2 linked regions of the Spirulina major PCC 6313 genome follow. The protein of the gene in region 2 interacts with the protein of the main gene of each other region in a pairwise test. Links are inferred from orthologs where the notes say so. Each region holds a gene or a part of one and is shown on either strand. Other genes may lie near its edges. The genes, in order: SPI6313_RS12360 and acpP.

What was found.
Region 1: the proteins of acpP (region 2) and SPI6313_RS12360 interact in binary tests that used the Escherichia coli proteins (3 or more experiments, as listed by UniProt). The link is inferred for Spirulina major PCC 6313 from one-to-one orthologs.

What each region holds. Positions count from the first base shown.
Region 1 is NZ_KV878783.1:2,811,419-2,814,278, reverse strand. It holds SPI6313_RS12360 (acyl-CoA thioesterase), read left to right. Parts: upstream 1-1,117; coding sequence 1,118-1,603; downstream 1,604-2,860. Other genes in the region: gcvT (glycine cleavage system aminomethyltransferase GcvT), read left to right, coding at 1,692-2,819; SPI6313_RS12365 (hypothetical protein), read left to right, coding at 450-992; SPI6313_RS23565 (hypothetical protein), read right to left, coding at 115-264.
Region 2 is NZ_KV878783.1:1,918,997-1,922,210, forward strand. Bases 251-2,935 are described here. They hold acpP (acyl carrier protein), read right to left. Parts: upstream 1,875-2,935; coding sequence 1,626-1,874; downstream 251-1,625. Other genes in these bases: fabF (beta-ketoacyl-ACP synthase II), read right to left, coding at 256-1,509; SPI6313_RS08300 (CoB--CoM heterodisulfide reductase iron-sulfur subunit B family protein), read left to right, coding at 2,132-2,935. Also shown: SPI6313_RS08285 (circadian clock KaiB family protein), read left to right, coding at 1-220; more of SPI6313_RS08300, read left to right, coding at 2,936-3,046; SPI6313_RS08305 (GNAT family N-acetyltransferase), read right to left, coding at 3,043-3,214. UniProt on the Escherichia coli protein: Carrier of the growing fatty acid chain in fatty acid biosynthesis.

The sequences.
Region 1 (2,860 bases), 890 kb from region 2 along the record:
GACTGGGAATGGGGGGCGATCGCACTCTTCCTTGCTGTCAGTTCAGGGCTCGTGATATCCCCCCAGGAGGTGTTGTGATCTGAATTTGTTGACGGTCGTGATCTGACAGCAAAATCATGAACTTTTGTAGCGTTTTTTGAAAAAATAATGGTCAAGACCGGGGGGTAAACGGGAATCTAGGGCAGGAGTGCGATCGCTCAACTCCTCGGTTTTTAAGGGTTTGAGTCTTTTCGTGTCCTGGTGTCGATGTCCGTAAATTCCCATAGCTCATTTTCCGCAGTTTGGCGAAGAGCGATAGAGTAAATGTATGGAAAACACCGGGCGTAACATCCGAAATCAAGGATGCCGGCCTTGGGGTTAATAGAGAACGAGATGGAAGTGCGAGCTTCTACGCTCTCGGTTTTTGGTGTGAATTGTTGGTGTGTTCTTCGCGGGGAGTGAGAATGAATATGTTTGGTTTTAACGCAACGAAAAAACAATGGCAATGGATGGGTGCGATGCTCATCGCTGTGCTGGGTCAAGGGTTGCTGCTGGATGTGGCAGGGGCTGAGGTGGTGAAGGCGATGGATGAGACAAGCCACGCGATCCAGCTTGCCCAAACTACCCAAACTACCCAGCCTGAGCCGGAATCGATGTCTGCATCGTCGTTGTTGCAAGATGGTATTCATGCCTATGGTGTCGCGACGCAGCGGGATCAATTGGCGCAAGATTATTTGGTGTTTACGGTGGATGATGGGCAAGTGCGGGGGGCGATTTACCGGCCCCGTTCGGAATATGCCTGCTTTACGGGACAGGTGACGGAGGATGCGCTGGAGTTGGCGATCGCAATTCCGGATCATCCTGATACGTCGAGCTATGCGATCGCCCTGGATACCCCACCGACGGAAGTCGCGGGCAAAGTGCAGCGGCAAGTGACGTTACAGGGTTTCCACGCCTTCACCACCGTCAGCGATCTAGAACAGAGCCTCCTTGAAGCCTGCGCCAGCAACTAGCCCATCGCTGTATCTGACCCATGGCATCGCCAGAGTAACGCATCGAAACCCCTCCAAAGAGGGGTTTCTTCACTTCAACGGGATACGGTACATTAAAATCCACAGTCCGGCTAGCGTCATGAGTCATGGATAAACAACAGCAACTCCCTCCCACTACCGCCATCATTGAAGACCACGCCCTCCACGCCACAACAGATAAGTGGTTTGAATATGTCGTCCGCGTTCATCCCCACCATACCGATTATGGCGGCATTGTTTGGCATGGGGCCTATGTGGCTTGGATGGAAGAGGCGCGGGTGGAATGTTTGCGATCGCTCGGCATCAACTTCGCGGATCTGGTGGGGGTGGGGTGTGATTTACCTGTGGTGGAAATGTCTCTGCGGTATCATCGCTCCCTGCGCATGGGCGAGGTGGCCATGGTCAAAACCCGCATGATGGAAATGAAAGGCGTGCGGATCAACTGGGCCTATCAAATTCAAAATTTAGACACCAACGAACTCTGTGTATCGGCCTTTGTGACCCTCGTGGCTATGGATCGGGACAAGGGCAAAATTATGCGCCGATTACCCCCAGCGATGCGCGACGCTTTAGTGAAGTTCTCGAAACAATAGAACCACGCAACTCGATAAGATGAGGAAGCCGCGATCGCCCAGCGTTTCGCCACGGCATCCCAGCAGTTTAAGCTCATTTTTTGACCGGATGGTATCAGTGCAATCTTCAGATCATCTCTCGCGTACTCCCCTGTTTGACCTCATGACCGCGCAAAATGCCCGCTTTACTGCCTTTGCGGGCTGGGAAATGCCGGTACAGTTTACCGGACTCAAGCAGGAACATGAAGCCGTGCGTACCCAGGTTGGGATGTTCGATATTTCCCACATGGGCAAATTCCTCTGGCAGGGTCAAACTGCCCGCCAACAGTTACAGCGGCTCGTGCCGTCGGATTTAAATCGCCTAACACCAGGATTAGCACAATATACGGTGTTGCTCAATCCGGACGGCGGCATTATTGATGATGTCATTATCTATTACCAAGGCACGACGGCAGACGGTGCTGAACAGGGGGTGATCATCGTCAATGCGGCGACGCGATCGCAGGATTACGCCTGGATCACCGAACACCTCAGCGGCAGCCCCGTCACCCTTGAGGATGTCTCTGGGGATCGGGTCTTAATTGCCGTCCAAGGGCCGGAGGCGATCGCCACCCTGCAACCCCTAATCAAAGCCGATTTAACCGCCATTCCTAGCTTCGGCCATTGCCAAACCGAAATCTTAGACGGAGCCGCCTTTATCGCCCGCACCGGCTACACGGGCGAAGATGGCTTTGAAGTGATGGTGGATATTCCCACCGGCCAAGCCCTCTGGCAGGCTCTCGCTGCTGCCGGCGTTGCACCCTGCGGCCTCGGCGCACGGGATACCCTCCGCCTCGAAGCCGCCATGGCCCTCTACGGCCAAGACATTACCGAAACCACCACCCCCCTCGAAGCCGGTCTCGCCTGGTTGGTACATCTCGACAGCAATCCTGACTTTATCGGGCGGGACGTGCTCGCGGCACAAAAGGCGGCAGGAGTGGAGCGGCGTTTGGTGGGGCTGGAAATGGCCGGGCGACATATTGCCCGCCATGATTACCCCGTGGTTGTGGCGGGGGAAACGGTGGGGGTTGTCACCAGCGGCACGTTGTCCCCCACCTTGGGGAAAGCGATCGCCCTCGCCTACGTGCCGAAAGCCCTCACCAAGCCGGGCAATACCGTTAACGTGGAAATTCGGGGTAAATCCTACCCCGCAACAGTGGTGAAAAAACCGTTTTATCGCTCCCCCCATCGCCGCTAGCATTAGCATAATTCCGGGATTTGTCTCCCCCAAATTAACGT
Region 2 (3,214 bases):
GCACCAACTGCATGAACTGCTAGAGGAAAATTTATCAGCACCCTATACCCTGAAGGTGATTGATATTTTCAAGCACCCTGATTTGGCGGAGGTGGATCATATTTCGGCAACTCCGACGCTGATTCGGGTTTGGCCGCTGCCGGTGCGGCGGATTGTGGGGGAGTTTACTAATCCGCAGCGGTTGCTCCAGGTTTTGACGGCTACGCCACGGGAGGACTGAGGGATTGGTGAGCGATCGCCGCCGCAGATGGATCGTTAGGCTTGGTATTTCCGGAACGCGAGGGTGGCATTGTGACCGCCAAACCCAAAGGAGTTCGAGAGTACGACATCCACTGGGTACTCCCGGCTGCCATCGGCAACATAGTCTAAATCACAGTCGGGGTCGGGGTCAGTGAGGTTGATCGTGGGGGGAACGCGATCGTGAGCGATCGCCATCACCGCCGCCACCGCTTCAATCCCACCGGAACCGCCCAACAGATGCCCCGTCATCGACTTCGTGGAACTGACCAGGATATTTTTCGCATGGGCCCCTAACGCTTTCTTAATAGCTCGCGTTTCGGTCACATCATTGGCGGGGGTGCTCGTGCCGTGGGCATTCACATAGCTCACCTGCTCAGGCACAATGCCACCATCTTTCATGGCTAGCTCGATCGCACGAGTCGCACCATGGCCATCGGGAACCGGCGAGGTCATATGGTAGGCATCACAGGTCATCCCATACCCCACAATCTCAGCGTAGATCTGTGCTCCTCGTGCTTGGGCATGGTCGAGTTCTTCTAAAATCAAAATTCCAGCCCCTTCGCCCATCACAAACCCATCGCGACCGCGATCAAAGGGACGGCAGGCATGGGCGGGATCATCATTGCGCGTGGAGAGGGCTTTCGCGGACGCAAAGCCTGCGAAGGAAAGGGGGGTGATTGCAGCTTCAGTCCCCCCGCAGATCATGGCTTTCGCGTAGCCGCCCTGCACCATCCGAAAGGCATCCCCAATCGCGTGCGATCCAGCAGCGCAGGCCGTGACCACACAGGAATTTGGGCCTTTAGCGCCGGTATGAATTGCCGTTAAGCCAGCGGCCATATTGGCAATCATCGTGGGGATCATAAAGGGGCTACAGCGGGATGGCCCCTTCGTGAGCAACACTTCCTGTTGATCTTCCATCACCTTGAGTCCCCCAATCCCCGTGCCAATCAAAACACCAACGTGATCTGCATTCAACTCGTCAATGATGAGTTGAGCATCTGCGATCGCCTGCTGACTGGCACAAACCCCAAACTGAGCAAAACGATCCATCCGCTTGGCATCTTTGCGATCAAGATAGTGGTGAGGATCAAACCCCTTGACTTCACCGGCAATCTGGCAAGCGTGGCGTGAGGCATCAAACCCGGTAATCGTGTCAATACCATTGCGGCCAGCCATTAACCCACCCCAATAATCAGACAGGGTATTACCAATCGGTGTAATTGCGCCAAGTCCAGTGATGACGACTCGTTTGCGTTGGAAGTTTGTCATGGTTTTCAATCGCTAAAGGGGGGGATTAAGCCCAGCATTGCCTGGAGTTCAGGTCACTGTTACCCGTGGTCAAAAGAGGCAAGATCGCAAGGGGGATCGATAACGCCGTTCAGCCGTTAGGCCGATGCAGCAGCCGCCGCAATATGCTCGACGGCCTTGCCGACGGTGTCAATTTGTTCAGCCACATCGTCGGGAATTTCAACGTCAAATTCTTCTTCTAGTGCCATCACCAATTCAACAGTGTCGAGGGAATCTGCACCGAGATCATCTGTGAATTTTGATTCCGATCGCACTGCATCTCTGTCAACTTCTAGTTGCTCAACGACAACTTTTATGACTCTGCTAAAAATTTCTTCATTAGCCATTTATGCTACCTCTATGTTTTTAAACAGGCTGATATTTGAGTTCAGTGGAATGCTGATTTACAGCATCCTCTATGATATCGGAAAGCGGCCCCTCTTTTGCAAAGCAACGAGTGTGATCTGAACCCCCACAGTTACTCCGCAATTATTAAGGAATTTCAATAGTTTACCACCTGACGGGGAGGGGTGCGAGATGATGAGGGGGGATTACTCCTAACTACTGATCTTGGGTCAGTAGCGCTGTTTCACGACGAATCACTATGCCTGCTTTGCCGCTTCGTTATGCCTATTTTCCCGGTTGTGTCGCTCAGGGAGCTTGCCGCGAACTGTATCAATCCACGGCTGCGGTGACTGCGGCGTTGGGCATTGAGCTTTTGGAGTTAAAAAAGGCGGCCTGTTGCGGTTCCGGAACCTATAAAGAGGACTCCCAACTGTTGGAGGATACGGTGAATGCCCGTAATATTGCCTTGGCTGAGACCTTGAATTTGCCGCTGTTGACCCATTGCAGCACCTGTCAGGGGGTGATTGGCCATGTGGATGAACGGCTGAAGGCGGCCCAAGAGGATGATCCGGCTTATTTAGAACAGGTGAATCAGTTTTTGACGCAGGAAGGGTGTTCGCCCTATCGCGGCACGAGTGAGGTGAAGCATTTGTTGTGGGTGTTGGTGGGGGATTATGGGTTGGAGGCGTTGCGGGAGCGGGTGGTGCGATCGCTGTCTGGCCTCCGCTGTGGTGCGTTCTATGGTTGTTATTTGCTGCGCCCCTTGAGCACCCTGCCCTACGATGATCCTGTTGCGCCTCGATCATTAGAATCGGTGATCGAAGCGGTGGGGGCGACGGCGGTGGACTATCCGGGCCGGACACAATGCTGCGGCTGGCCGATTTCGAGCTATGCCACGGAAACCTCCTTTCAGATGGCGGGGAAACATTTGCAGTCAGCGATCGCCGCCGGGATGGACTGCCTCGTTACCCCCTGCCCCCTGTGCCATCTCAACTTAGAATCTCGGCAACCGGAAATCGAAAAGGTGATCGGCGCATCCCTTAACTTGCCCGTGCTGCACCTGCCGCAGTTGGTGGGGTTGGCCCTGGGGTTAGATCCGGCGGTGTTGGGGTTAGAGCGTCATGTGGTGTCGCTGCAACCGGTGTTAGAAAAATTGCGACTCGCAGCGGCCTAGGGAGTGAGGCGACGACCGAGGATGACCAGATCGCGATCGCACCCATCCAACTGCGCCACGCGGGGCAAATACCCCCATTCTCGAAACTGAAACCGCTCCAACAACCTCAGACTAGGTTCATTATGGGCAAACACAAACCCCAACAGCGTCTGAATCCCCAATCGCGGC